Regions from separate parts of the Janthinobacterium sp. HH104 genome, predicted to be linked through region 2. Evidence: predicted binding sites of a transcription regulator. Region 2 holds the regulator's gene; each other region holds the start of a gene.
The links. The regulator sigma-54, encoded in region 2, starts transcription at its own class of promoters, with help from an activator protein. The targets are predictions, from matches to a motif close to TGGCANGNAANCTGCTTT.
Positions count from the first base shown of each region.

Region 1 (7,491 bases), on a different contig from region 2:
CCGTGACGATCATGCCTTCGCCGGCGATGATCTCGGTCGCACCGCCGATGGCTAAAGTGACGCCGGGCTGGATGTCGGGGTTGCCCGCCTTGCCGATGCCGAAGATCAGCCCGTTCTTCAAGCCGATGTCGGCTTTGACGATGCCCCAGTGGTCGAGGATGACGGCGTTCGTGATGACGGTATCCATCACCTCGGCCGCGCAGCGCTGCGACTGGCCCATGCCGTCGCGGATCACCTTGCCGCCGCCGAATTTCACCTCTTCGCCGTAGATCGCGTAGTCATGCTCGATCTCGATGAACAGTTCCGTGTCGGCCAGGCGGATGCGGTCACCCTTGGTGGGGCCAAACATCTCGGCATATGCGCTGCGGGGAATGCTGGCCATCTCAATCCTTTCCCGGTGGAGTGTCTTGCAGTTCGCCCATCACTTCGCCATTGAAACCGTAGACCTTGCGCTCGCCCGCCAGCGCCACCAGTTCCACGGTGCGCTGCTGGCCCGGCTCGAAGCGCACGGCCGTGCCGGCAGTGATGTTCAAGCGCATGCCGTAGGCGCGCCAGCGCTCGAAAGCAAGCGCGGGATTGACTTCAAAAAAGTGGAAGTGCGAGCCGACCTGTATCGGCCGGTCACCCCGGTTGGCCACCACCACGGTGGCCGTGGCGCGCCCGGCATTCAAGCTGATTTCGCCTTCTTCCAATTGGTATTCGCCTGGGGTCATGAGGGGCTCCTTCTCAAAAAACTACGGTATCGGGTGGTGGACGGTCACCAGCTTGCTGCCATCGGGGAAGGTCGCTTCCACCTGGATGTCGGGGATCATCTCGGCGATGCCGTCCATGACGTCGGCACGCGAGAGGATCTTGGTGCCGTCCGACATCAGCTGCGCCACCGACTTGCCATCGCGCGCGCCTTCCATGATGGCGGCGCTGATCAGGGCCACCGCTTCCGGATAGTTCAATTTCAAGCCGCGCGCCAGGCGCCGTTCAGCCAGCAGCGCGGCCGTAAAAATGAGCAGCTTGTCTTTTTCGCGGGGAGTCAGGTCCATGGTTTCCTTGTTCTTTCCTGATTAAGTGTTCCAGATGCGGGGCACGACGGCGTCGCGTCCCAGCATGGCGGGGCGCAGCAGCTGCCAGGCGGCCAGCATGACGCGGCGCGCCGCCTCGCTGTCGCCGCACAGCAGGCGCACCACCACCAGCGACTTCATGTGCGTGGCGCCAAACGCGGCGCCGGCCGGCACGGCGATCTCGCGCACGGCCGCCAGCACGGCGGGCGTAACTGGCGTGCCGACGGTGATCAGGGTGGCGCACACGGTGTGGCCCGCCAATCCCAGCGGACTGGCCATCAGCGCGCCGCCACCGGCCAGCACGCCCTGCTCCCACCACAGCAGCTTGCCGCCGCGGCGGATCTGCACCTGCTGGCTGATGCTGCCCGTGCTGAAAACTTCGCCCGAGGCGCTGCGGCCCAGGCAGACGATGTCGCAGCCGATGTAGCTGGCGTCCGGCGCCAGTTCCACTTCGTGGCGCAGGCGCACGCACGCCTGGTCGAAGAAAATGCTTTCCTGTGGCAGCCACTCGATGGCCGCGCCGCTACCGGCGCGCAGCACGATGTGCTGGCCCGAGACGTGGCCGTTGGCGCGGTACCACTTGGCGGCGCCCGGCGACGTGAGCAAGGCGTGCGCGCCCTCGCCCACCGTGGCGTCGACGGCCAGCTGGTCGCCGCCCACGACGCCGCCGGGAGGATGGATGATGATGGCGTGGCAGACGGCGCCCCCTTCCGGATACAGGGGCTTTTGCACGCGCAGGGGCCCGCTGTGCGTGCGCTCGACGAGGCGGCTGACGCCCTCGTGCAAGGCAAAGCCCAGGCGCAGGTGCGCCTGCCAGGCGCCGTGCGCGCTGGCTGGTAAAGGCGTGACTGGTCGGGTGCTGTCTGGCATGCGGGGCAATCGCGTAAATAAGCGATTACCTAAGCAGGATATGTGCCAGCGTCAGGGGAAGGAAAAGTGAGAATCGTGCACCGCGCTGCGGCGGGCGCACCGGCATGGTGCATCGGCCGCACCGCGGCGCTCAGGCCACGGCCACCGTCACGACCAGGGTGCGCCGTTCGCGCAGCAAGGCCGTGAAGGCTTCCGCAGCCAGGGGGCGGCTGAAAAAATAGCCCTGCATTTCATCGCAACCGTGTTCCGTCAGGAAGTCGACCTGTTCGCGCGTTTCCACGCCTTCGGCGATGACGCGCATGTCGAGGTTGTGCGCCAGCGAGATGACGGAGCGGGCGATGGCCGCGTCGCTACTGCTGGTGGTGACGTCGTCGACGAAGGATTTGTCGATCTTCAGCACGTCGATGGGGAAGCGTTTCAGGTAGCCGAGGCTGGAATAGCCGGTGCCGAAATCGTCGAGCGAAATGCCCACGCCGATATCCTTCAGGCGCGTGAGGGCCGCCACGGCCTTGTCAGGGTCGCCCATCACCGTGCTTTCCGTGATCTCGATGCCGAGGCAGGCGGGCGCGATGCCGTATTTGCGCAAGGCCGCCTCGACGAACGGCACCGTGCGGTCCTGTGCGAACTGTTTGCCGGACAGGTTGACGGCCACCTTGATGCTGCCCAGGCCCGCGTCGTGCCAGGCGCGGATTTGCGCACACACGCTTTCGAGCACCCATTCGCCGATGGCCGTGATCGAACCGTATTCCTCTGCCAGCGCGATGAACAGGCCGGGCGGCACCTTGCCCAGCACCGGGTTATCCCAGCGCAGCAGGGCTTCCGCGCCCAGCAAGGCACCCGTGCGCAAGCACATCTGCGGCTGGTAGTGCACTTCGAATTCATCGCGGCAGATGGCGCCGCGCAGCTGCTGCTGCATCGCCAGGCGGGCGCGGATATCGCTGCCCATGCGCTCCGTGAAGAAGGCATAATGGTCGCGCCCCATTTCCTTGGCGCGCACCAGGGCCGTGTCGGCGTGGCGCAGCACGTCATCGAGGCTGTCGCCGTCGGCCGGGCACATGGCGATGCCGATGCTGGTCGTCAGCGCCAGGCGTTCGCCATCGACGCTGAGTTCCTCGCGCAGGCCGGCCAGGATGGTTTGCACCAGCTCCAGGGTACGCCCCAGCAGGGCATCGTCCTGCAGCAGGATCTGGAATTCGTCGCCGCCCTGGCGCACCACCGTGTCGCCTTCGCGCACGCAGCCGGACAGGAAACGCGCCACCACTTGCAGCGCCTTGTCGCCGACGGCCTGGCCGTGCGAATCGTTGATGTTCTTGAAGCGGTCCAGATCCAGGCACATCAGCACCACCTGCTGGCTGTCGCGCACGGCGTTCACGCGCGCCTGCTCGAAGCGCTCGCGCAGCAGCACGCGGTTCGGCAAACCGGTCAGCGCATCGTGGTAGGAAAGGAAATCGATCAGATGCTGCTCGGCCTTGCGTTCGCTGATGTCGAGGAAGACGCCGATATAGTTGACGACGGCACCATCGGGCCCGTGCACGGTGGAGACGCTGAGCAGGCAGGGATAGGTATCGCCGCTCTTGCGCCGCGTCTGCACCTCGCCCGACCAGCAGCCGCTGCTGCGCAAGCCCTGGCGCAGGGCCAGCAGCACCGCTTCACCCGTGTATTCGGCATGCAGGCGCATGATGTCCGTGCCCACCACTTCCTGTGCCGCGTAGCCGGTGATGCGCGTAAAGGCGGGATTGGCAGTGACGATGACGCCGGCCGCATCGGTGATCAGGATGGCGTCCTGGGTCGCTTCGAAGACCTGGCCCGACAGGCGCAGCAATTCTTCATTCGCGCGGCGGATCTGCACTTCGCGTGCCAGTGTGCTGGCCACTTGCTCCAGTTCGGCCGTGCGTTCGGCCACCCGCCGTTCCAGGTTGGCGCGCTCCTGCGCCAGCTGCAGCTGCGCCCGCGCCAGGCGCACATGGGCGTCGGTGCGGGCGAGGATTTCCTCGGCCTGGAAGGGCTTGGCGATGAAGTCGACGGCGCCCAGCGCAAAGCCGCGCACCTTGTCGTCCGTGTCGTACTGGGCCGACAGGAAGATCACCGGCACCTGGCGCAGGGACGGTATCTCCTTCAGGCGACGGCACACTTCAAAGCCGTCGAGGCCGGGCATGCGCACGTCGAGCAGGATCAGCTCGGGCGGGCGCGCCTGGGCCGTCCACAGGGCCAGCTCACCGTTCGGCGCCTGGCGCACGGCATAGCCGGCGCCGCCCAGCAAATCGCTCAACAGCTTCAGCGAAGCCGGCGTATCTTCAACGATCAGTACTTCGCCCTTCGAGTTCACTTCCGAAAAATCGCGGTGCATGTAGCAGTTCTCTCAGCTTTGGATGAGGCGCGGCGGTCGGTTGCCACGCTGGACAAGACATTTCTTTGCGATGAACTACGTACTATCATCATAATCTTTATTGCAATTTAGCACCATCCATCGGCGCTACTTAGTCCTTCTTTTCAGCGAATCCGATGTTGTCAGCCCACACTTTCAAGCGTGCGCCAGCGCCCCCTCAATCTCCAGCAAGTCGCACAGCTGGCGGTACTGATGCTGGTCGAGCATGGCTTGCAGCGGTACCAGCAACGGCGCCGCCGTCGCGGGCAGGGCCGCCAGCATCTGCGCCACCCTGGCCAGGTTCAATTCGCGCAGCGCCACCAGCAAGGCGGCGCGCTCTTCCCCGGTCAACAGCAGCAAATCTTGCGCCCGCAGTGCCGGCCGCGCCTCGGGCGCCGGCGACACGGGCTGCGGCACGGGCACCTGCAGCGGCGCCTCGGCCGCCTGCGCGGGAATGCTGAAGCTGAAGACGGCGCCCTGCCCCGGCGTCGATTCCACCGTCAGTTCGCCTTCCATCAGCTGCACGAATTCGCGCGAGATGGCCAGGCCCAGGCCCGTGCCATCTTTCGGTCCCGCGCTGTCGGCCTGCACGAAGGGCTCGAAAATGCGCTGCTGGTCTTCCGGGGCGATGCCGATACCCGTGTCGCTGACGGCGAACGACAGCATCCATTGATCGCCACCGCGCCGCTCGCCGCGCACGCGCAAGGTGACTTCGCCGCCGCCGGCAAACTTGACGGCGTTCGACATCAGGTTCAGCAGCACCTGGCGCAAGCGCGTCGCGTCGAGCAGCACGGCCTCCGGCAGGCCCGCGCAATCGAGGCGCAGGGCCAGCCCCTGCTGCTCGGCGCGCATGCCCAGCATGTCCATCACTTCCTGCAACAGGGGCGCCAGCGCCACCACGGCCGTCTGCGCCTGCAGGCGCCCCGCCTCGCCCTTCGACAGTTCGAGGATTTCATTGATCAGGGTGAGCAAATGATTGCCGGAGCGGTGGATGATGGCCAGGTTGCGCTTTTCATCGTCGTGCATATTGGGCGAGGCGGCCATCAGGCGCGAAAAGCCGATCACGGAATTCAAGGGCGTGCGCAGTTCATGGCTCATGTTCGCCAGGAAGGTGCTCTTGGCGCGGTTCGCCGCCTGCGCCTGGCTGACGGCCACCGACAGGGCGCTCGTGCGCTCGGCCACCAGTTCTTCGAGGTGATGGCGGTGGCGTAGCAGTTCGAGTTCGGCCTCGCGGTGCGCCGTGATGTCGTAGTTCGACCCCACCAGGCGCATGGGCTGGCCCTGCCCGTCACGGAAGATCACGGCGTCGACCTTGATGTAGCGGATGGCGCCATCGGGCCACAGGATGCGGTATTCGTGCGTGAACGCCTGGCCGGCGCCCAGCGCGGCGCGCAGGGCCTCCTTGGCGGCCGGCACGTCGTCGGGCATCAACGCCGCGCGCCAGATCGCCGCCGGCGCCGTGCCGCTGTCCGCATCGGCCCTGAACTGCGCGTACATCTGCTCGTCCCACTGCAAGGCGCCGTTGATCACGTTCCAGTCCCAGATGCCGATGCTGGCCGCGCCGGTGGCCATCTGCACGCGCTCCTCGCTGCGCTGCAAGGCGCGGTAGCGGCTGTCGAGCAGCGCCACCATGTCGCGGATAGAACGGTACAGCGTGCGCAGCTCGCCCAGGAACCACGCTTTCGGCGGCGTGCCGAACGCTTCGCCCTGCCCCGCCTGGATGCCGGCCGCATACTGGCCGATCGCCTTCAGGGGCTTGAGCATCAGGCACCACATGAGCAGCCAGATGCTGGCCACGAGGATCACGTCGAGCGCCACGATCATGGCGCCGATGCCCAGCGCGCGCTGCCGCAGCTGCGCGTGCAGCAAAGCAGGCGTCGCATACACGGCAACGCTGCCGATGACTTGCCCGCCCATCGTCACGGGACGCCGCTGCACCAGCCAGTCCGGCTCCGCGGACAGCGAGGAAAAGCTGCCGATGGCGCCGTCCGCGGTACGGCGCAGGACCAGCGCTTCCTTGCCGATGCCCGGCGTCAGCGAGCTGGCCACCAGGTCGCGCTTGCCCAGCATGCTGCGCATGATGGCCTGCATCTGCTTTTCATCGAGATTCCACAAGGGCAGTTCGATGGCCACGGCCAGCTGGTCCGCGCTGACGGACAGGCTGCGCTGCAGCTGCTGCCAGCGCTGCTCGCGTTCGGACTGGTAAAACAGCACGGCAAACACCAGCAGCAGCGCGGTGACGACAAAGGTCAGCGCCACGCTGACGGCCAGCACGATGGACACGCCGCCCAGGCGCGCGCCCTTGGATGGGTGAAGCGTCATGCGTCTTCGCCCTGCGGCTCGCTGGCCAGCTGCGCCAGCAAGGCGCACAGTGGCTGGTATTGATGCTGTTCCAGCATGGCGGCGATGTGCGCGGCCAGCTGCGGCAGGCTGGTCGCCACGCCGGCCAGCACGATGGCACTGCGCCGCAAATCGAGGGCTTGCACGGATGCGAGCAGCGCCTGGCGTTCGTCCGCGCCCAGCTGGCCCAGCGACTGCTGCAGGTCAAATGGCGCGACCGGCACGCGCGGCGGCACGGCGCCGGTGCGCTGGAAGCGCACGCCCAGCTGCTGCTCCAGCATGGCGAACAGGTGTTCCTGCTCGATCGGCTTGCGCAGGAAGCCGTCGGCGCCGGCCGCCAGCGCTTCCTGCTTTTCTTCCTCGAAGGCGGAGGCGGTCATGATCACCAGGCGCGGCTGCACCAGCGCCGGCTGCGCGCGCAGCCAGCGCGTCAGCGCCAGGCCGTCCATGTCCGGCATGCGCCAGTCGCTGAGCACGATGTCGTAGCGCTGCGCCGCCAGCATGGCTTGCGCCTGCACGCCGCCCGCCGCCTCCTGCAGCTGGAAGCCCAGCGGCTCCAGCAAGCCGGTCAGCAGCTTGCGGCAGTTGTCGTCATCGTCGACCAGCAGCACCGTGCGCCCGCGCTGGGCCGCCGGCAGGCGCGCCACGCGGCCCGGCGCCAGCGGCGCGACGGCCGGGCACTGTACGCAGGGCGCGCGCAAGTCGAAATGGAACATGGAGCCGGTCCCCAGGGTCGATTCGACGCGCAGCTCGCCGCCCATCAGGCGCACGAATTCGCGCGAAATGGTCAGCCCCAGTCCCGTGCCGGCCTGCGCCACGGCGCTGTCGGCCTGCACGAACGGTTCAAAGATGCGTTCCAGG
Region 1 covers NZ_LRIB01000048.1:49,477-56,967, reverse strand. Annotated here, with positions in the region: gene ureC (urease subunit alpha) at 1-382, opposite strand, end outside; gene JAB6_RS22620 (urease subunit beta) at 384-713, opposite strand; gene JAB6_RS22615 (urease subunit gamma) at 735-1,037, opposite strand; gene JAB6_RS22610 (urease accessory protein UreD) at 1,059-1,925, opposite strand; gene JAB6_RS22605 (GGDEF domain-containing response regulator) at 2,056-4,272, opposite strand; gene JAB6_RS22600 (HAMP domain-containing sensor histidine kinase) at 4,447-6,612, opposite strand; gene JAB6_RS22595 (PAS domain-containing hybrid sensor histidine kinase/response regulator) at 6,609-7,491, opposite strand, start outside.
Region 1: the regulator sigma-54 is predicted to act here: its motif matches at 1,956-1,973, upstream of JAB6_RS22610 (urease accessory protein UreD).

Region 2 (7,491 bases):
CTCGGAAACGCGGCGCAGCCATCCGCTGTCGCATGAATTGCGCCCGAACCAGAATCCGGCCAGCCGCCGCACCCTGATCGAGTGCATCTCGGAAGAGCGTGAACGCCTGTCGGCCATCGAACAGCTGGGCCACGTGATCGACACGTCGGAGCTGAGCGCCAACAAATTGCGCGCCTGGATCAAGGATATGATCGCTTCCGAACGCGCGCCGCTGACCCTGTTCTTCGAATCGTTCGCCTTCAAGCTGGGCGTGCCGCTGGACGCCGATTTCGTCTTCGACGTGCGGGCCTTGCCCAATCCCTATTACGACCTGGCGCTGCGCCCGCTCGACGGCCGCGACGCGCCCGTGATCGCCTTCCTCGACGCGCAGCCGAGCGCGCTGGAACTGCTGGCCGACATCCGCGCCTTCATCGAAAAATGGCTGCCGTCATTCAAGTCCGACAACCGCAGCTACCTGACGGTGGCCCTCGGTTGCACGGGTGGCCAGCACCGCTCCGTGTACATGGCGGAACGGCTGGCGCAATACTTCGGCCCCAACGAGCGCGTCGTGCTGCGCCACCGCGAACGTAGCTAGTTAATTCAGGTGGCGCAGCGGATGCGCTGACGCCGGCCAGACCGGTGCGAAGAAGCGCGCCACCATGGCAGCATCGACCTCGTCCAGGCTTGATGGGTTCCAGCGCGGCGCATTGTCCTTGTCGACCACCAGCGCACGCACGCCTTCGAGCACTTCGCCATGCTCGAAATTGTGGCGCACCACCGTGCGCTCCAGACGCAGACAATCGGCCACGCCCAAGTGAGCCCCGCGCTGCAGCAATTCCAGAGTTACCGACATCATCAAAGGCGAGCGCAGGCGCATGGCCGCCAGCGCCTTGCTGGCGAACGCGCTGTCGTCCTGCGCCAGCGAGGCCATGATGGCCGCCACGGAGCCGGCGCCGAAGTGACGGTCCAGCGCCACGCGCGCCGCCGCCAGCGAGGCGATACCCGCCTCGGCCTGGAACGGCGCCGCCAGCGCCTTGATGGCGACCGGCAAGGCCTCGCCCGGCGTCGACTCGAACAGGGCCAGCAGCGCCCCCATCTGCGCCTCGGGCAGGTAGACATCGGCCAGGTCCGTGTACAGGGCGTCGGCCGCGTTGATCGTCAAGCCCGTCAAGCCCAGGTACAGGCCCAGCTGGCCGGCCAGGCGGGACAGGAAATAACTGCCGCCCACATCCGGGAACAAGCCAATATTAACTTCCGGCATGGCCATGCGCGTGCGGCCCGTGACGATGCGCAGGCGGTTGCCGGGTCCGGCTTGCGCCACGCCCATGCCGCCGCCCATCACCACGCCATCCATCACGGCGATATACGGTTTCGGATAGAAATGGATCACATGATTTAACGCGTATTCTTCCGTAAAGAAATCTTCCAGCAAGGCGCTGCCGCCTTGCGGCGTGGCCAGGCCCGCATCGTAGAAGAAACGGATGTCGCCGCCGGCGCACAGTGCTTTCTCGCTGCTCGAGCGGATCACGACGGCGTCCACCTGCGGATCGTCGCGCCAGGCCAGCAGGGCAGCGCTCAGGGCGCGCACCATCTCCAGCGACAGGGAATTCAAGGCTTTCGGACGGTCGAGCACGATGTGCCCCGTGCGGTTGCGGATGGAGGTCTGGACGAAGTCGCTCATGGCAGGCGTGAAAAAAGTAAAAGTACAAACATTTTAGCGCCTGCGCGGGGAAGATTGCATTCAAAAGGTCCAGGCGCAAAAAAGGGCGCAATGTGCGCCCTTAGTTGATCACAACTGCTGGAAGCGGGTGGCCTTAAACGGCGACGACGGCGTCTTCCTCGGAGTTGTCTGGCAGATGCTTGATCGCCTCTTTACCGTGCCCTTGCACTTTGGTTTTGTATTTCATCACTTGCCTATCGAGCTTGTCGATCAGGGCATCGATCGCGGCATACAGGTCTTGTGCCAGGCTTTCCACATAGACGGTTTTGCCACTTAAACGCAGGTTGACTTCGGCCTTTTGACGTTTTTCTTTCTCTTTGAGGTTATCCACGGTCAGAATCACGGCGATATCGATAACTTGATCGAAATGACGTTTCACGCGTTCCAGCTTCGTTTGTACGTATTCACGGATGGCTGGTGTCACTTCGAGATGATGTCCGCTGATGGTGAGATTCATACACACTCCTAAAGATGATCGGGTTCGTGCGGTCCATCCTATCCGGCCCGCAGAGGAACCGAAAAAAACTTACAAACACTTACGCAGGCTCACTGGCGGAATTTTCAACGCTTCCCGGTATTTGGCAACAGTACGTCGCGCAATCACCATGCCTTGTTCCCCCAGCATGTCCGCAATCTTACTGTCGGATAAAGGATTTTTAGGGTCTTCTGCTCCTGTCAGTTGCACGATCAATGCCCGTATCGCCGTCGATGACGCTTCGCCCCCCGCTTCGGTGGCGACGTGGCTACCAAAGAAATATTTCAACTCGAACATGCCGTGCGGGGTCAGCATGTACTTTTGAGTTGTTACCCGCGAGATAGTACTCTCGTGTAAACCCAGTGTATCAGCTATTTCACGGAGCACAAGGGGGCGCATGGCAACGGCCCCGTGCGAGAAAAAGTTCTTTTGTCTTTCTACTATTGCCTGTGCCACGCGCAGGATCGTGTCGAAACGCTGGCGCATATTCTTGATCAGCCACTTGGCTTCCTGCAACTGTGCGCCCATGGCGCCCTCGCCCTTGCCCTGCTTAAGCAGGTTGGCGTACATGGCGTTGACGCGCAGGCGCGGCATGACGTCGTTGTTCAGGGTCACTTGCCAGCCATTGCGCGCGCGCTTGACGACGACGTCGGGCACCACGTAATCGGACACGTCCGAGGCGAATACGGCGCCCGGATGCGGATTGCACTGGCGAATCACCGTCTGTGCTTCGCGCAAGTCTTCATCGTCGCAATCGAGGGCTTTTTTCAGCTTGTTGAAATCGCGCTGGGCAAACCAGGCCAGGTGCTTTTCCACGATGACGAGGGCCATGCGCCGCGTCACCATGGCGATGTGCGGCAAGCGCTTGATCTGCAGCGCCAGGCATTCGGACGCATTGCGCGCGCCCACGCCGGGCGGATCGAAACTTTGCAGCAGCGACAAGGCCGTACGCATCTCGTCGGCGTCGATTTCCAGCTCTTCCGGCAGGCGCGCCAGGATGTCGTCGAGCGACTCTTCCAGGTAGCCATTGTCGTCGAGCGCGTCGATGATCAGCTCGACCAGCGCGCGGTCGCGCAATTCAAGCACCGTCACGCGCATCTGCTCCATCAGGTGTTCGCGCAGGGTGCAGTGATGGGCCTCGAGTTGCGGGCGGGAATCTTCGTCGTCGGGCGCCTTGCCCCGGCTCGCCTCGCTCCAGTCGCTGTCGCCGCCATCCGCCGCGGCCGGACCCTCGCCCGCCTCGCCGTCAAAGGTTTCCGCTTCGGCTGGCGCCGCGGGCGCCTCCTGGCCTGGCGGCTGGGGCGGCGCTTCGGCCGGCGCCGCCGTGGAACTCAAGGCCCCGTCCGACAGCAGGCGCAGCGAACGGTCGAGCGGATCGTCGAGGCGCTCGAGCAAGGGATTGTCCGTCAGCAGTTGTTCGAGTTCCTGGTGCAATTCCAGGGTGGACAATTGCAACAGGCGTATCGATTGCTGCAACTGCGGCGTCAGTGCCAGGTGCTGCGAAGTGCGCAGCTGCAATGATTGTTTCATTGGCTTACATGCGGAAGTGTTCGCCCAGATAGACCCGGCGTACCGACTCGTTCGCGATGATGTCGTCGGGGCGTCCCGACGCCAGTACCGAGCCCTGGTTGATGATGTAGGCACGGTCGCAAATACCCAGCGTCTCGCGCACATTATGATCGGTGATCAGCACGCCGATATTGCGCTCCTTCAAGAAGCGCACGATGCGCTGGATCTCGATCACGGCGATCGGATCGACGCCGGCGAACGGTTCATCGAGCAGCACGAAACGGGGATCCGTGGCCAGCGCGCGGGCGATTTCCACGCGGCGGCGCTCGCCGCCCGACAGGGACAGGGCCTGGTTCTCGCGCAGCTTTTCAATCTGCAAATCGGCCAGCAGCTTATCCAGGCGCTCCTCGATCTCGGCCTTCTTCAAAGGACGGCCTTCGACGGTCTGGATTTCCAGCACGGCGCGGATATTGTCTTCCACCGTCATCTTGCGGAAGACGGACGCTTCCTGCGGCAGATAGGACAGGCCCATCTGCGCGCGGCGGTGGATCGGCAGGCTGGAAATGTCCACGCCGCTGATGTCGATGCTGCCGCCGTCCGACGGCACCAGGCCGACGATCATGTAGAACGAGGTGGTCTTGCCGGCGCCGTTCGGGCCCAGCAAACCCACCACTTCGCCGCATTCGACTTGCAGCGAGACATCATGCACGACTTGCCGCTTGCCATAGGTTTTTTGCAGACCGCGAACGATCAGGGTGCTGCCGCAACGAGTATTGTCCATTATTTCTTTCCTGGCGCAGGCGTGGCCGGCGCTTTCTCCGCTTCAGGCGCCTTGGTCTTCGGCTGGATCACCATGCGCACGCTGCCGCCATCGGAGGTGCTGGTGCCGCTGTCGGAATTTTCCATCTTGAATACTTCCTTGCGGCTGTCATACGAGATGAAGGCGCCATTGGCCACGTCCGTCACTTTCGTGCCTTCCAGGCGCGTCAGCTTGGCCTTGGAAAACAGTTTCACCACTTCCGTCTTGTTGTCGTATTCCACGCGCTCCGCTTCGCCTTCGACCCACAGGTCGCCCGCGCCATCGCGCTTCTGGCGGAACGTGGCCAGCTTGCCGGGATCGGCCCAGAAGGTGATGAACTGATAGCCTTGCGGGTCTTCCGTGATCAATGCCCGGCCCGCCTTCATGGTCAGGGTGCCCTTGACCAGCACGACGTCGCCCGTCAGGGTACGCACTTGCTTGACGTCATCGACGTGGCCGCTGCGTGCCGTGATGACGGCTTCCTTCTCGGAATCGGCTTTCTCGGCATGCGCCACGCCCATGATGGCCAGCGAAAATACGGTCAACAGCAAGATGTTCTTCATAGTATGGTTTCCTTGTTTCATTCTGTCATTTTGCCGCCGCGGCAGGGCGCGGTTTCGGCGGGAGGACCATGCGCAGCGCATTCTGCACTTCCACCACGCCCGTGGCGTTATTGGCTTTCATGCCGATGCCATTGAGGCGCGAGGTGCCCGTCAGGATATCGACAGGCACGTCCGTTTCCATTCTTTCCTCGTCCGGAAACACCGTCAGCGCTTCCGTCCTGACCGTCAGGTTCTGCGCCTTCGGACTGGCCGCGCGGTCGATCACGACCTTGCGGTGCAGTTGCAGCCTGGTATTGTCCTGGTCGATATGCGCCAGTTCCGCATTCATGTTCAACGGCGGCATGCCGGGCGTGAGCTTGCGCACGAAGGGCTGGTCGATATCGGACGAATCGTCGGCCGGATAATGCGTGAGCTTGGTGCCCGACACGATATAGCTGGGCTTACCCGTCAAATCCATGCGCACCAGGCTGAAATTGGTGATGAAATAATCGGGCTCATCCAGATGCTTGCTGGCCTTGATGTCCTGGCTGTTCTTGTTCATCACTTCGAGCAGCCAAAAGCTGGCCAGCGCGACAACAACCGCGCCCAGCAGGGTAAAAATCGTGCGCCAGCGATGGGCGCCTCCTGGCTTACGCATAGGGTTTCACTCTTTCCAATATCACTGGCGGCAAGGTGCGCCTCACTCCAGGAACGGCGCCATGACGCGCGCATAGTTGTCCTGGGCGCGCAGCAGGAATTCGCAGATCTCGCGCACCGCGCCGCGGCCGCCTCCGGCCTGCGTCACATGGTGCGCCAGGTCCTGCGCTTCCGGACGCCCGCCCGGCACGCTGACGGCAAAACCCACGCGTTTCAGGATGGGCGCATCGATGACGTCGTCGCCGATGTAGCCGCATTGCTCTTCCGTCAAGCCCGTCAGCGCCAGCAGTTCGCGAAACGGCGTCAGCTTGTCGTGGCCGCCCTGGTGCACATGGGTAATGCCCAGGTCTTGCGCGCGGCGTGCCGTAATGGCCGAGCGGCGCGCGCTGATGATAGCCGTCTGCACGCCCGATTCCTGCAGCAGCTTGATGCCCAGGCCATCATACACATTAAACGTTTTCATCATCTCGCCATCGGGGCCGAAATGCAGGCTGCCGTCGGTGAGCACGCCATCGACGTCAAAGATCATCAGTTTGACCTTGGCCGCGCGCGCCAGGTTGTCCGCTACGCTGTCCATCAGATCACCTTCGCTTGCGTCAGGTCATGGATATGCAGGGCGCCCACCAGCTTGCCGTCGGCATCGACGACCAGCATCTGGTTGATGCGGAACTGCTCCATCACGGCCACGGCATCGACGGCCAGGCGTTCGGGCGCGATGCTGCGCGGCTGCGCATGCATGACGTCGCGGATCGCCACTTGCGTGAAATCCTGCACGCGCTCGAACATGCGGCGCAAGTCGCCATCCGTAAACACGCCCACGGGGCGGTTGTCCGCGTCGACGACGGCCGTCATGCCCATGCCCTTCTTCGTCATTTCTTCCAGCGCCTGCAGCAGGGATGCCTCTACCGGCACTTTCGGCACCCTTTCGCCGCTGCGCATGACGTCATGCACATGCGTGAGCAGGCGGCGACCCAGGGCGCCTCCAGGGTGCGAGCGGGCGAAATCTTCTTCCTTGAAGCCGCGCAAGTCGAGCAAGGCCACGGCGATCGCGTCGCCCAAGGCCAGGGTGACGGTGGTGCTGGCCGTCGGCGCCAGGTTCAGTGGGCAGGCTTCTTTCTCAACAGAAATATCCAGGTGCACATCGGCCAGCTGGGCCAGGCTGGAATTCGGTTTGCCCGTCATGGAAATCAGTACGCCGCCCATGCGTTTGACGACAGGCATGATGGCCATCAGCTCGGACGATTCGCCCGAGTACGATATGGCAATAAAAGCATCGTCCGAGGTGACCATGCCCAGGTCGCCATGGGCCGCTTCGGCCGGATGCACGAACAGGGCCGGCGTGCCGGTGGAAGCGAGGGTGGCGGCAATCTTGCGCGCGATATGGCCGGACTTGCCGATGCCGGAGACGACGACTCTTCCTTTGCATTGCAGCAACAGCGCCACGGCGCGGCCCACGCTGTCGTCCGTGGCAAGGCGCGCGTGCAGCGCAACGATGGCGTCGGACTCGATCTGCAAGGTGGTGCGGGCCAGCGCGACAGCGCGCTCGGTCGTCGCTTGCATGTCAATTCGATCAAAAGCTTTCAGCATTGTTTTTTCATGGGTTACACTCATGCCCAAAGTATAAACGAATTAGGAAAGCAAAAAACTTGCCAGTCACAACAAACAACGATTTCCATTGACCGTACCGGGCAACCCATGTTTTCCTCGCTTGAACTGACCCTGATGTTACTCGGCAGCGCCGTGCTGGGCGTGGTCGCTTTCAGAATGTTGCATTTGCCGCCCATGCTGGGCTACCTGGCCGTTGGCATCG
Region 2 covers NZ_LRIB01000054.1:89,524-97,014, reverse strand. Annotated here, with positions in the region: gene rapZ (RNase adapter RapZ) at 1-574, shown strand, start outside; gene JAB6_RS25120 (enoyl-CoA hydratase/isomerase family protein) at 575-1,660, opposite strand; gene raiA (ribosome-associated translation inhibitor RaiA) at 1,794-2,156, opposite strand; gene JAB6_RS25110 (RNA polymerase factor sigma-54) at 2,226-3,704, opposite strand; gene lptB (LPS export ABC transporter ATP-binding protein) at 3,709-4,464, opposite strand; gene lptA (lipopolysaccharide transport periplasmic protein LptA) at 4,464-5,045, opposite strand; gene lptC (LPS export ABC transporter periplasmic protein LptC) at 5,071-5,682, opposite strand; gene JAB6_RS25090 (HAD family hydrolase) at 5,725-6,258, opposite strand; gene JAB6_RS25085 (SIS domain-containing protein) at 6,258-7,268, opposite strand; gene JAB6_RS25080 (monovalent cation:proton antiporter family protein) at 7,377-7,491, shown strand, end outside.

Region 3 (7,491 bases), on a different contig from region 2:
TAATCTGACCTACAGCTAATCTGACCTGCACAACCTTCAAACCACCTCAACCCGGGCAAGGCACTCTTTTCACCTTGCCACCCGTCTTGAACGGGTCGGCGCCCGCGCCCGGGTTCGCATCGAGCCCGAAGCACGTGGCGCCGCCGGCGCTGACGACGCGCGTGGCGGGACGGCCGTCGGCCGTCAGGTATTCCTCCACGCGGATGACGGGGCCGCCGCGCCAGGCGGAGGCGATCAGCTTCTGGAAGGTACTGTCGCTCTTGAGTTCGGCAGTGGCCAGCCACGGCTTGTCTTGCCTGGTTTCGCCGCGCAGGGCCTTGTCGGCGGCGCCTGCGGCCAGCCGGGCGCGCGTGCGCAAGTCTCCGGCGGACGGTACCGTGGCGGGTGCGGCAGGCGATTCCTCGGCGGGAACGATGATGATTTCTGCGGCCACGGCGGGCGGCGCGGCAATTGCGGACGGCGCTGTAGCCCGCGCGCGCGGCATGGGAGCCGGCATCGGCAGCGGCAAGGCCAGCGGTGGCGCCTGCGGCGCTGGCCGGGGCGGCAGCAAGGTCATGAAGGCCACTTCCGTGTATTGCTTCAGTTGCCGCGCCGGCAGCAGCAGGAAATACAGGCCCAGCGCATGCATGGCCAGGATCAGCGCGACGGCCGCGCCTTTCAGGCTCAAGCCCCGCCGTATGCGCAGGCGCATGGAAGCGGACGGTAGATGGCGGAGCAATGGCATGCGGATTCCTGTGGGCGCCGGGCGCGATGGCCCATTCTAGCGAAACCTGAGCAGAGGCATTAATAAATCCACAAGGTATCGTCCGATGCGCCTTTTTGCGCCAGATTCCGGCACCCTCACTTGCCGCGTGTTGTACAAATGGCGACTTTTTGATCGCTTTCTCACACTTTTCCACGCTATGCGCCGCGCTGGAATATAATGATAATCATTCTCATTAATATCCAGACAACACCATGCGCTCCTTCCACCTCGTCCCTACCCCGTTCGCCCTGGCCGCCTTCCTGCTGGCCAGCGCCGCCGCCCACGCCCAGAACACGCCGGCAGACAACGGCGCGCAAACCATGCCGACCGTTGTCGTCAACGCCTCGGCCGATGCGTCGGCGGAAGGCTTGTCGAAGGCGTATGCGGGCGGCCAGGTGGCGCGCGGCGGGCGCATGGGCATCCTCGGGTCCGTGGACATGATGGATTCGCCATTTGGCAGCACCAGTTATACGCAGCAATTCATTGCCGACCAGCAGGCGCGCAGCGTGGGTGACTTGCTGCAAAGCGATGCGGCCGTGCGCATGTCGCGCGGCTATGGCAATTTCCAGGAAGTGTATGTGATCCGCGGTTTCGCCCTCGATTCGGACGACGTGGCCTACAACGGCCTGTATGGCGTGTTGCCGCGTCAATATGTATCGCCGGAATTGCTCGAGCGCGTGGAAGTGTTCCGTGGCGCCAGCGCCTTCCTCAACGGCGCGGCGCCGGGCGGCAGCGGCATCGGCGGCGCCATCAACCTGATGCCCAAGCGCGCCGGCAACACGCCGCTGACGGAATTGACGGTGGGCATGGAATCGGGCGGCCACGCTTACGCGGCCATCGACGTGGCGCGCCGCTTTGGCGCGAACCAGGAATTTGGCGTGCACGTCAACGCCGCCAAGCGCCAGGGCGAGACCAGCATCCAGCGCGAAGACCACGACGTGGGCATGTTTTCCGTCGGTCTCGATTATCGCGGCCGCGGCTACCGCCTGTCGGCCGATGCCGGCTACCAGAATTTCGATCTGACGGCGCCGCGTCCTTCCGTCAACACGGGCAGCCTGACGGCCTTGCCGGGCGCACCCGATGCGTCGAAGAACTTTGCCCAGCCGTGGAGCTATTCGAAGGAGCACGATGTGTTCGGCACGGCGCGCGCCGAAGTGGATCTGGCCAAGGATGTCGTGGCCTGGGCCGCGTTCGGCAGCCGTTCGACGAAGGAATCGAACAGCCTGGCCCAACCGACGTTGAGCTCGCTCAATGGCGATGCCAGCGTGTACCGCTTCGACAATGCGCGCAAGCAGGAAATCCGCACGGGCGAACTGGGCGTCCGCGGCAAGCTCACGACGGGCGCCGTCCAGCACACCCTGGTGGCCAGCTGGTCCGGGCACTGGAACGAAGCGAAGAATGCGTATGCGATCAGCGACTACGCGGGCTTGCCGACGAATATCTACCGTCCGCTGGACGTGGCCATGCCGCCCACCCTGGCCGCGAACTCGGGCGGCGTGATGAGCGACCCGCGCCTGACGCAAAAAACCATCCTCAGCAGCTACGCCGTGGCCGACACCATGACCTTCCTCGACGACCGGCTGCTGCTGACCGTGGGCCTGCGCCGCCAGCAGATCCGCGACGCCGCGTATGCCTACGGTACGGCCGTACAATATTCCAGCTATGACAAGAGCGCCACCACGCCCGTGGCCGGCATCGTTTACAAGGCCAGCAAGAACGTGTCGCTGTACGCCAACTACATCGAGGCGCTGGTCAAGGGTCCCGTTGCCAGCGGCACCTATTTTGATGGCAAGAATGACGTGCCACTGAGCAACAAGGGTGAAGTCTTCTCGCCCTACAAGTCGAAGCAGAAGGAAATCGGCGTCAAGTATGACGGCGGCAGGCTGGGCATGAGCGCCGCCCTGTTTTCCACGGCCAAGCCTTTGCCTGCCGTGGTCGGTTCGCGCGCCACCCTGTCGGGCGAACAGCGCAACCAGGGACTGGAACTGTCCATCTTCGGCACGCCGATGGCGGGCGTACGCCTGCTGGGCGGCCTGACCTGGCTCGATACGGAACAGCGCAAGACGGACAAGCCGGCCAACAATGGCAACAATGCCATCGGCGCGCCAAAGACACAGCTCAGCGTGGGCGGCGAATGGGACGTGCCCGGCGCGCCCGGCTTGAGCCTGAACGCCCGTACCGTCTACACGTCGACGCAGTATGCGGATCTGGCCAACAGCAAGCAATTGCCATCGTGGACCCGCGTCGACATCGGCGCGCGCTACCTGACGCAGCTGGCCGGTCATGACGTAACCTTGCGCGCGCGCATCGACAACGTGGCCGACCGCAGCTACTGGGCCTCGGCCGTCTCCTCGTTCGACGCCGGCAGCCTGGTGCTGGCCGCGCCCCGCACCTTCGTCGTCTCGGGCAGCGTTGCGTTCTAACTGAGCCTGCATCAGCCTGCGACCAAGCTGTCCCTTCCCGGGGCAGCTTTTTTTTCGCGTGCGCGCCTGTGCCGCAAGCGGCGCTTCGGCGACAATGCCCCCATGAAACGATACCCTGCCCTGCTGCTCTTGCTCTGCCTGTCCCTGCCGGCCGCCGCGCAGAAGCAAGCGGCCTGCCCGTATGCCGCCTGGAAAAGCGGCTTCAAGGGCGATGCGCGGGCGCAAGCCACGTGCTTGCTGCGCCCCGTCAAGTTGTATGCGCGCCTGGGCGAGAGCGCGCCGCTGCCCGAGTTTCTTGCCGCCCGCATCGGCCAGCGCACGGGCATCGCCCCGACCCGGCTGCGCGCCTGGCTGGCACAGCAATCGATCAGCGAAGCGGACGTGGGCGGCGCCGTCGATGCACCGCTGTCGCGCGCCGTGGGCCGGCTGGCCGCGCCCATGGCCCGCTATTTCGTCATCCACGACACCAGCTACCCGAATTTCCTGCTGGAGCCCATTCCCGGCCATATCAACGACGCCAGCTGGGATTTCAACGATTTCAATTTACGTAACCCCGCGCTGGGCGGCGGTCCGAAAGGCCATGTGTACGTGAACCGCCTGGGCGGCTCCCTGGCCGTGCGCGACTTCGGCACGGCCAGCTACGCCAGCAAACTGGAGAAGGACAAGCCGTCGCTGACGGGTCTGTTCCTGCATGTGGAACTGGTGCAGCCGCGCAACTCCGTACCTGGCGGCGGCAAGGGCAACGACGGGCTGGCGCCCGATCCCGGTTTTACGCCTGCGCAATACGAGCGCCTGGCCCTGCTGTACATCGTCGCCAGCGTGCGCAAGGGCACGTGGCTGATCCCCGCCTTCCACGCCGTGCTCGATACAGGCTATGCGAATGGCCATGACGATCCGCAGAATTTTTCGCTGGAGCAATGGGATACAACCCTCGGTCATTTGAGCGCCGTCATGACCGGCGCCGACGCGCCGAATTGAACACCACCCGCACGCCGATTTGGAGGATACTTTAGCTCCCGCCGTTGCACCGCGTGGATGCCGAGCTGTCGATGGAGAGCTGCGATGACCTATGCCTCTGACCAGAAAATGCACGTGCTGGACATGCCCGCCCGTACGCGGCGCATCTTCAGCATGCGCGATGCCGTGCTGACGCAATGGGAACACGAGGTGCGCGCCAAGGTGCGCGGCGCCGACGCCCTGCTGACACCCATCTTGATCAATACCTTGCCCGCCTTCTTCGACAACCTGGCCGAAGCGCTGACACCAGGCTATCCGCGCGACAATGCCACCAGCCATACCAATGCCCCTGCCGTACACGGCAACGAACGGGCGCGCATGACCAGCTATGGCCCGGAGCAAGTGATCCAGGAATACCAGATCTTCCGCGACTGTTTCGCCGATGCGGCCCTCGACGCGGGCGTGCCGCTGCGGCGCCGAGACTGGAAGGTGATCAATGCCTCGATCGATACGGGCATCCGCGAAGCCATCCTGGAATTTACTGCCATGCATGAAAGCTTCCAGCGGCGCATCGCCGCCGGCCTGTCGCATGACATGCGCAATCCCCTCTCCGTCATGCTCAACAGCGCCCAGCTGCTGCAGCGGCGCGCGCAGCAGTTCGACGTGCCGGCCCTGGCGTCGAAAATCATCGAACACGGCAAGCGCCTCGACGACATGATCCAGGAATTGCTCGATACGCTCAGCTACCACCGGGGGCAAAAGCTGCCGCTGGTCTTGCATCGCTTCGATATCCTGCCGCTGGCGCAGCAGGTGGCCGACAGCGTGAATACGGGCCATCCGGGCAAGTGCCAGGTCACGGGCGCGTCCGTCACCGGCTGGTGGTGCGAAAATTCGCTGCGCCGCGCCCTGGAAAACCTCGTGGGCAACGCCCTCAAGTATGGCGACGACGGCCCCATCCATATCCACATCAACACCCTGCGCGAACGCATGATACTCACCGTGCACAACACGGGCAGCACCATCGCCCCGGAGCAGACCGAGCGCATCTTCGAATACCTGCGCCGCGAACACCAGGGCAGCGCGCCCGGCTGGGGCATCGGCCTGCCCTTCGTGCAAAACGTGGCGGAAAGCCACGGCGGCAGCGCGCTGGTCGACAGCGCGCCGGAAACGGGCACCACGTTTACCATCGACCTGCCCATCGATTGCCGGCCCTACGTCACGCCGGACGCCTGACCTTGCCGCCACCTGCCCCAACACCGGCATTTTCCGCGCAGTAACGCACCAATACGGTGCGGATGACGGTTTTACGCCACAAAAATGGTCATTTTTTACATACTTTCGGGTGCGCGGCACTGGCACGATTTCTGCTGAGCTATAGTCAGACACGGCTCAAGGGAAATCACAACATGGCAAATTTTTTCAATGAAATGACTGCAAATGAAGTGGGTACGGACAGCAAGGTACGTGAACACTATCGTGAATTCAGCAACTGGCTGGAGCAGCAATCCCCCGAGACCATCGCCCGCAAGCGGGCCGAAGCCGACCTGACGTTCCGCCGGGTCGGCATCACGTTCGCCGTCTACGGCGACGATGCCGGCACGGAACGCCTGATTCCGTTCGACACCATCCCGCGTATCATTCCCGCCGCCGAATGGGCACAGATGCAGACGGGCCTGGTGCAGCGCGTGCAAGCTTTGAACATGTTCATCCATGATATTTATCATGAGCAAAACATCATCAAGGCGGGCATCATTCCTGCCGAGCAAATCTACAAGAATGCCCAGTACCGCCCGGAAATGCAGGGTATTTCCGTCGCCTCCGACATTTACGCCCACATCGCCGGCGTCGACATCGTGCGCGCGGGCCAGGGCGAATTCTATGTACTGGAAGACAATCTGCGCGTGCCGTCCGGCGTGTCCTACATGCTGGAGGACCGCAAGATGATGATGCGGCTGTTCCCGGAACTGTTCGCGCGCAACCGCATCGCGCCCGTCGACCATTACCCGGACATGCTGCTCGACAACCTGCGCTCCGTCGCACCGATGGGCGTCGATGACCCCACGGTCGTCGTCATGACGCCGGGCATGTACAACTCCGCCTATTTCGAACATGCATTCCTGGCCCAGCAGATGGGCGTGGAACTGGTGGAAGGCAAGGATCTGTTCGTCAACGACAACTCGGTGTACATGCGCACGACGCGCGGCCCCAAGCGAGTCGACGTGATCTACCGCCGCGTGGACGACGATTTCCTCGACCCGCTGGCTTTCCGCTCGGACTCGTCCCTGGGCGTGCCGGGCCTGCTGTCCGTCTACCGCGCCGGCCGGGTGACCCTGGCCAACGCCATCGGCACGGGCGTGGCCGACGACAAGTCGATCTACCCGTTCGTGCCCGACATGATCAAGTTTTACCTGTCGCAGGAACCGATACTCAACAACGTGCCCACGTACCAGTGCCGCAAGAGCGCCGACTTGTCCTACGTGCTGGCGAACCTGGCGAAACTCGTCGTCAAGGAAGTGCATGGCGCGGGCGGCTACGGCATGCTGGTGGGGCCGGCCTCGAGCGCCGCGCAGATCGAGGACTTCCGCCAGCGCCTGCTGGCCAATCCGGGCGGCTACATCGCCCAGCCAACACTGGCCCTGTCCGCCTGCCCCACCTATGTCGAGGCCGGCATCGCGCCGCGCCACATCGATTTGCGTCCGTTCGTACTGTCCGGCAAGACGATTTCCATGGTGCCCGGCGGCCTGACCCGCGTCGCGCTCGGCGAAGGTTCGCTGGTGGTCAACTCGTCGCAAGGGGGCGGCACCAAGGATACCTGGGTACTGGAAGCCACATCCGTTTTTGCAGGAGAGAAAACATGCTGAGCCGCACCGCCGATCATTTGTTCTGGATGGCCCGCTACACGGAGCGGGCGGAAAACACGGCGCGCATGCTCGACGTCAACATGCAAACGGCGATGCTGCCCCAGTCCGAGCAGGACGCGGAGCAAGGCTGGCGCGCCACCCTGGGTATTTCCGAGCTGCAAAGCGCCTACGACCATAAATATGGCCGCTTCCACACGCGCGACGTGCTCGACTTCATGGTGCGCGACCCGAACAACCCGTCGTCCATCTTCGCCTGCCTGACGGGTGCGCGCGAAAACGCCCGCGCCGTGCGGGGGACTTTGACGACGGAAGTGTGGGAAATCCAGAACGCCACCTGGCTCGACATGCAGAAGCGCTTGAAAAGCAATCTGCTGGAAACGGACCCTAGCCAGTTCTTCGAATGGGTCAAGTACCGCTCGCACCTGTCGCGCGGCGTGACCCTGGGCACCATGCTCAAGGATGAGGCCATCCATTTCATCCGCCTCGGCACCTTCCTGGAACGGGC
Region 3 covers NZ_LRIB01000020.1:70,000-77,490, forward strand. Annotated here, with positions in the region: gene JAB6_RS05785 (hypothetical protein) at 47-724, opposite strand; gene JAB6_RS05790 (TonB-dependent siderophore receptor) at 958-3,168, shown strand; gene JAB6_RS05795 (hypothetical protein) at 3,271-4,146, shown strand; gene JAB6_RS05800 (HAMP domain-containing sensor histidine kinase) at 4,231-5,358, shown strand; gene JAB6_RS05805 (circularly permuted type 2 ATP-grasp protein) at 5,532-6,986, shown strand; gene JAB6_RS05810 (alpha-E domain-containing protein) at 6,980-7,491, shown strand, end outside.
Region 3: the regulator sigma-54 is predicted to act here: its motif matches at 5,479-5,496, upstream of JAB6_RS05805 (circularly permuted type 2 ATP-grasp protein).

Region 4 (7,491 bases), on a different contig from region 2:
GAAGGTCGACGCATTGAATTCGTGTTCCGCGTACAGGATCAGCGACGTGTGCATGGCTTTTTCCCACGACGCCGACGGTTTTTCGCCATGCAGCAGGTGCAGGAAGTGCCCGCCGATCGAATCGTCGTCCGTTTCCACTTCGATGCGCTTGCCATTATGGCTGTAGTGGTACCAGTACAGCAGCATGGAGCCGAACGACGCCATCAGGCGGTCGGCGATATCGCGCGCGCCCGGCGCGTTATGGTCGTCTTTTTCCGGCAAGGTGCAGCCCAGCACGGACACGCCCGTGCGCATCACATCCATCGGGTGGGCGGCGGCCGGCAGCGCTTCGAGCGCCAGTTTCACTGCCGACGGCAAGCCGCGCAAGGATTTCAATTTGGCCTTGTAGCCTTTCAGTTCGGCGGACGTCGGCAGCTTGCCGTGCACCAGCAGGTAGGCGATTTCCTCGAACTCGCAGCTGTCGGCCACGTCCAGGATGTCATAGCCGCGATAGTGCAAATCGTTGCCGGTCTTGCCGACCGAGCACAGCGCCGTATTGCCGGCGGTGACGCCGGACAGGGCGACGGATTTTTTAGGCTTGAAAGTGGCGGCTTGCGGTGCGTTCATTGATTTCTCCAAAAATTGACTAGTCTCGGTTGCATCACTGCGGGGCCGGCATGCGGCCCCTGCTTCTGTTTATTTCTTTTGCGCGGCGAACAGCGCATCGAGTTTTTGCTCGAAATCGTGGTAATTGATCGATTCATACAGCTCCATGCGCGTCTGCATGGTGTCGAGCACATTCTTTTGCGTGCCGTCGCGGCGCAGCGCCTGGTAGACGTTTTCCGCCGCCTTGTTCATGGCGCGGAAGGCGGACAGCGGATACAGCGCCAGACCCACGTGGGCGCTGCGCAGTTCATCCAGGGTGAACAGCGGCGTGGAACCGAATTCCGTGATGTTGGCCAGAATCGGCACGTTGACCGCCTTGGCGAAGGTGGCGTACATGTCCAGGTCCGTGATCGCTTCCGGGAAGATCATGTCGGCGCCCGCTTCGACGCAGGCGACGGCGCGCTCGAGCGCCGCTTCCAGGCCATCGACGGCCAGCGCATCGGTGCGCGCCATGATGACGAAGTTCGGGTCCGTGCGCGCATCGACGGCCGCCTTGATGCGGTCGACCATTTCTTCCTTGCTCACGATTTCCTTGCCCGGACGGTGGCCGCAACGCTTGGCGCCCACCTGGTCTTCGATGTGCAGGGCGGCCGCGCCGAACTTGATCATCGATTTCACAGTGCGCGCCACGTTGAAGGCGGACGAACCGAAACCCGTGTCGGCGTCGACCAGCAGCGGCAGGTCGCACACGTCGGTGATGCGGCGGATGTCGGTCAGCACGTCGTCCAGGCTGGAAATGCCCAGGTCGGGCAAGCCCAGCGAGCCGGCCGCGACGCCGCCGCCGGACAGGTAGATGGCCTTGTAACCGGCGCGCTTGGCCAGCAAGGCGTGGTTGGCGTTGATGGCGCCGACCACTTGCAACGGGGATTCTTCCTGGACGGCCTTGCGGAATGCGGCACCTGCGGAGTATTGAGTCATGTGTTCACCTTATGGGTTTCGGATGGTCCCGAATGTTTCACGGAGTGGCTATGAGCATCAGTATTGCAAATGCCGTGCCAGGCCCCTTCAGGCTGGGCGGAAACCGTCGAATGCAGAGTGAAAAGGCAGGCAAACGGCCATGAGGCCACGCACGGTGCGCTGTGACGCAGCGGAACAGCGATGTCACGTTTGGCGTCAAAAATGTTTCAATATTGTTTCATGAAACTTATTTTGAAACATTTATTGAAACGCGAAACAGACGGGTAGACAAGGCGATGAAAGCCCAGGCTGGCAAGACGCGCAATAAAAACAGCCGGCGGGCGCCGGCTGATTTATACAACTGATACCACTGATACTATCAGGGCAAACTAGGCCAGCCGCACCAGTGGATTGGCGATGATGTTGTCGATCTGGCGCACGGCTTCTTCGCAGGCGGCGGCAATGGCGCCCTCCTCGTCGTCGCGCACGAACTGCATGGTCGAGCCTTCGAACACTTCCAGGCCTTCCGCCGTGGCGCGTTCGATGTCGCAACTGGCCGACCATTTGCCGTCGGTGGTGGGCACGGCCAAGGGAACGATTTCCCAGCCTTTATAGTGAATTTTAGAACTGCTATTCATGGGGTGCCTCCTTGGTGACTGACTCAATACTGGAAATCGTAGCATGAAGCGCGACTGGCAGCGACGTGTTTCACGCGCCGGCCATAGCCAGGCGCACTTTCGGGCTAAACGATTTACGCTGGCTCAAGGGCGCAGCAGATTATCCACTTCCGTCCTGGCCACTTCCAGGCCCGCCGTGCAAGCCGTCTCGGGCGCCGCATAGCCGCCCAGGGTGCGGCTGCGCGTGATCGCCTGCGCCTCGGGTTCACCGTCGCGCTGCAGGCGGTAGGTAAAATCCCATAAGTCGTCGTTATCCTTTTGCGGGGTCACGGAAATCGTAAAACCGCGGTATTGTTCGCTGCGTGCAGTGATATCGTTCATGAATTCCTCCTTGGAAGAATGAGGTTAGCACGCGGCAAGACACAGGGTGCGCACGGTAGTCGCGCGCCTGGCTCGTTCGCTTATCTGTTTTTCGCATGCTAAATGTTAATTTTCAACATTTTTTGAACGAACTCTGGCGATATAATGTTATTCCCTGCCTGTCCCCTGCCGCCGTGATGACTCCACAAATCCAAGCTTTTTTCGACCCCGCCACCGCCACCGTCACCTATGTTGTCTACGAGGCCGATGGGCGGGACTGCGCCATCATCGATTCCGTGCTCGACTACGACCCGAAGGCGGGCCGCACCTCGACCGCCTCGGCCGACAAGGTGATCGCCTTCGTGCGCGAACACGGCTTGCAATGCCGCTGGCTGCTGGAAACCCACGCGCACGCCGACCATCTTTCCGCCGCGCCCTATTTGCAGCAGCAGCTGGGCGGCGACGTGGCCATCGGCGCCGCCATCCAGACGGTGCAGCAGGCGTTTGCGGCCGTCTACCACCAGGATGGCGCCAGGGCCGACGGCTCGCAGTTCGACCAGCTGTTCGCGCCGGACCAGGTATTTCATATCGGCCAGCTGGAAGTGCGCGCCCTGCACGTGCCCGGCCACACGCCGGCCGACCTGGCCTACCAGATCGGCGACGCCGTGTTTGTCGGCGACACCCTGTTCATGCCGGACGTGGGCTCGGCCCGCTGCGATTTTCCCGGCGGCTCCGCTTCCCTGCTGTACCGCTCCGCGCAGCGCTTGCTGGCGCTGCCGCCGCAAACGCGGCTGTTCATGTGCCACGACTACCCGCCCAACGGCCGCGAGGCGCGCTGGGAAGTGACGGTGGCCGAACAGCGCGCCAGCAATATCCACTTGCGCGACGGCATCACGGAAGAACAGTTCGTGGCCATGCGCACCAGCCGCGACGCCACCCTCGACATGCCGACCCTGATCCTGCCCGCCATCCAGGTCAACATCAACGCGGGCAAGCTGCCCGAACCGGAAGACAACGGCGTGCGCTACCTGAAGATACCGCTCAATGCGATCTAGCCTGGTGATGTAGTTCCCTCACATGGCGTCAGACGCAACAACACAATGCACATGCTGCGTCTTCCGCCATGCCAGATCCCTCAGTACCATGTGGTGACCCTATCCGAGGATCCGCCACGCCATGCATACACCGTCAAAATCCGCACCACCCGAGCAGCAGGCCATCACGCTACCCGTGCGCGGCGCGCTTGCCAGCCTGTCGCTGGCCATGCTGCTGCCCGCGCTGGGCACCAGCATCGCCAACGTGGGCTTGCCCGACATGGCCACGGCCCTGCATGCGCCGTTCCAGGATGTGCAATGGATCGTGCTGTCCTACCTGCTGGCCATCACGGCCCTGATCGTCAGCGTGGGCCGCCTGGGCGACATGGTCGGCAGGCGCCGCCTGCTGCTGGCCGGCATCGCCCTGTTTGCCGCCGCCTCCATCCTGTGCGCGCTGGCACCCACCTTGTGGCTGCTGGTCGCCGCGCGCGCCCTGCAGGGACTGGGCGCCTCCGTCATGATGGCACTGACCATGACCTTTGTCGGCAGCACCGTGCCGAAGGCCAAAACGGGCAGCGCCATGGGCCTGCTCGGCACCATGTCGGCCGTCGGCACCACGCTTGGCCCCGCGCTGGGCGGGCTGCTGATCGCCCGCTTCGGCTGGCAAGCCATTTTCCTCGTCAACGTGCCGCTGGCCGGCGTGGCGCTATTGCTGGCCTGGCGCTACCTGCCGGCCGACCAGCGCGGCGCCAACGCCAAACGTCCCGTGTTCGACCACCGCGGCACCATGCTGCTGGCGCTGACCCTGGCCGCCTATGCGCTGGCGATGACCCTGGGGCGCGGCCATTTCGGCATGCGCAACGTGGCGCTGCTGCTGGCCGCCTGCGTGGGCGCCATCGTGTTCGTCCGCGTTGAACTGAAAGCGCCGGCGCCGCTGATACGCCTGGCCATGCTGCGCGCGCCCGTGCTCAGCGCCGGCCTGGCGACCAGCATGCTGGTGTCGACGGTCATGATGTCCACCCTGGTGGTCGGGCCCTTCTACCTGGCGCGCGGCCTGGGCCTGGATGCGGCCGTCACCGGCATGGTGCTGGCGGCCGGACCGCTGGTGGCGGCGTTCTGCGGCGTGCCGTCCGGCTGGCTGGTGGACCGCTACGGCGCACAGCGCATGGGCGGCGCGGGCCTGTGCGGCGCGGCCGGCGCCTGCCTGGCGCTGGCCTTCTTGCCCGCCAGCCTGGGCATTCCCGGCTACGTCGCACCGATCATGCTGCTGACGGCCAGCTACGCGCTGTTCCAGGCAGCCAACAATACGGCCGTGATGGTCGATATCGCTCCCGAGCAGCGCGGCGTCATTTCCGGCATGCTCAACCTGTCGCGCAACCTGGGGCTTGTCACGGGCGCCTCCGTGATGGGCGCCGTTTTCGCTGCCGGCGCCAGCGATATCGCCAGCGCCAGGCCGGCCGCCATGATAGCCGGCATGCACGCCACCTTTGGCGTGGCCAGCGCGCTCATTCTGGCGGCGCTGGCGATTTTCGTGCTCGGCCGCGCCATGAGCAAGGCTGGAAAGCCCGCATGATGCGCGCGGCGGCATCAGCCCGCGTTGATCCGGGCCGCGCAGGCGTCGACCACGCAGCCGCGCAGCCAGCGGTGGGCCGGGTCCGCATCCATGCGCGGATGCCACATCAATGACACGGTCAGCTCCGGCATGCGCAGCGGCAGCGCAAAGGTAAACATGCCGGCGCGCAGATTGCCCGTATGCCGCTCCGGCACGGTGGCGATCAGGTCGGAGCCGGCCGCCAGCGCCAGCGCCGCCGTAAAGCCGCCGACGATGCTGGCGATCGTGCGCTGCAATCCCAGGGCGGCCAGCGCGTCGTCCATCGGTCCCGTATCCTGGTCGCGCCGCGCCACCAGCACGTGCTGGCCGGCCGCATAGCGTTCGGCGCTGATCTCGCCCTGCGCCAGCGGATGGCCGCTGCGCACCACCCCCACGAAACGGTCGCCGAACAGCCTGCGCGTGCGCACTTCCGGGCTGGTGAGACTGCCGATCACGCCCGTTTCCAGGTCGATGCTGCCCTCGCGCAGCTGCGCGCTTTCGCGGTCGAGCTTTTGCACGAAGCGCAGGCGCACGCCAGGCGCCTGCGCGCCGATATGCGCGAGCAGCGCCGGGCCGAAATTTTCCACGAAACCGTCGCTCGAACGCAGCGTGAATGTTTGCGCCAGCTGGCGTGGGTCCAGCTGCTCCGCCGGTCCCAGCACGGCCAGCACCTCGCCCAATAAGGGGCGCACTCTTTCGCGCAGCTCCAGCGCGCGCGGCGTGGGCACCAGTTCACGGCCGGCGCGCACCAGCAGCGGATCGCCCGTCGTCTCGCGCAGGCGCGCCAGGGCGCGGCTCATGGCCGATGGACTCAGGCGCAAGCGCCGCGCCGCGCGCGTGACACTACCCTCGGCCAGCAGGACATCGAGGGTAATCAACAGGTTCAGGTCGGGTAGCGACATTGGCGCTTACTCGCCCTGCTCCGGCGCGCGGCCCATCTCGCCGTCGATATTGGCCAGGAACCAGGCCAGCGACGACATCAGCGCCACGTTGCGCTTGAGGTTATCCGGGTCGACCTTGTCCAGGGTGTCGGCCGGCGTGTGGTGGTAATGGAAGTAGCTGTGGCTGTCGACCAGCGGCTCGAAACTGGGCACGCCGCCCGTTTCCAGGCGGTGCAGGTCGCCCGTGCCCAGCGCGTCGCGGCGCGTGAACGCGTGCGCGCCCATCGGCTGCAGGGCCGCCAGCAAAGGCGTAAACAGTTTTTCCGCTTTCGGTCCCACGCTGGCCTTGATGCCGAACGGGCGGCCGGCCCCGCTGTCCATCTCGATGGCCGCATATTGTTTGCCGAGCGCCTGCTTGTGGGCCTCGAAGTAGGCCTGGCCGCCGCGCCCGCCGTTCTCCTCGTTCATCCAGGCGATCACGCGGATGGTGCGGCGCGGGCGGTAGTCGAGCTTTTTCAGGGTTTCCACCACGCCCATGGCCGCCACGACGCCGGCGCCGTCGTCATGCGCGCCCGTCGCCAGGTCCCAGGAATCGAGGTGGCCCGAGACCACCACCACTTCGTCGGCCTTGTCCGTGCCCGGCCAGTCGGCGATGACGTTGTAGCTGTCCGCTTCCGGCAGGTTTTGCGGCGTCAGGGTCAGGTGCATTTTCATGGGACCGCGCGCGGCCAGGCGGCCGATCAGCAAGGCGTCTTCCACGGTGACGGCGGCGGCCGGGATGCGCTTGTTGCCGTCCAGTCCCGTGGCGCCCGCGTGCGGGATGCGGAAGTTCGCGCCGCCGACCGAGCGCACGAGCGCAGCCGCCGCGCCCAGGTCGGCCGCCGCCTTCGGTCCGAGGAAGCGCGAGCGCGAACCCTGGCCATAGGTGACGCCGGCCAGGCCCCGCTCGGCCATCTCCTGGTCGAACGGCGTGTCGATCAGCACGATGGCGCCCTTCACTTCCGGCGCGCGTGCCTTGAGTTCTTCCAGGCTCTTGACGATGATGAGGGGAGCCGTCAGGCCGGCGGCCGGCGTCGCGCCCGAGCCGCCCAGGGCCGTGAGCACCACACGCTGCGACACGCCCTGCGGACGGCCCGCATAGTCGACGATTTCCGCCGTTTCCACGCCGCGCACCCAGTGCGGCACTTTCACGGGCTGCAGGGTGACGGTGGCACCCAGCTGGCGCATGGTGTTCGCCACTTGCTGCACGGCGGCGGCCGCGCCGGCGGAACCGGACAGGCGCGGGCCGATCAGATCCGTCATGTCGGCCAGGCGGGCATACGCCCAGTCGCTTTGCAGCGCCGTGTCGCGCACTTGCGCCAGCGCTTGCGGCGTATTGCCTGGCGCTGCGGCAATGGCCCCGGCGCTGACGATGCAGCCAAGGGCGATGGATAAAACGGAACGGCGCAGTGGCGCGCCAGTCAGGA
Region 4 covers NZ_LRIB01000048.1:108,538-116,028, reverse strand. Annotated here, with positions in the region: gene prpC (2-methylcitrate synthase) at 1-606, opposite strand, end outside; gene prpB (methylisocitrate lyase) at 676-1,563, opposite strand; gene JAB6_RS22900 (hypothetical protein) at 1,932-2,180, opposite strand; gene JAB6_RS22895 (hypothetical protein) at 2,304-2,540, opposite strand; gene JAB6_RS22890 (MBL fold metallo-hydrolase) at 2,717-3,574, shown strand; gene JAB6_RS22885 (MFS transporter) at 3,696-5,126, shown strand; gene JAB6_RS22880 (LysR family transcriptional regulator) at 5,141-6,046, opposite strand; gene JAB6_RS22875 (M20/M25/M40 family metallo-hydrolase) at 6,053-7,491, opposite strand, start outside.
Region 4: the regulator sigma-54 is predicted to act here: its motif matches at 1,626-1,643, upstream of prpB (methylisocitrate lyase).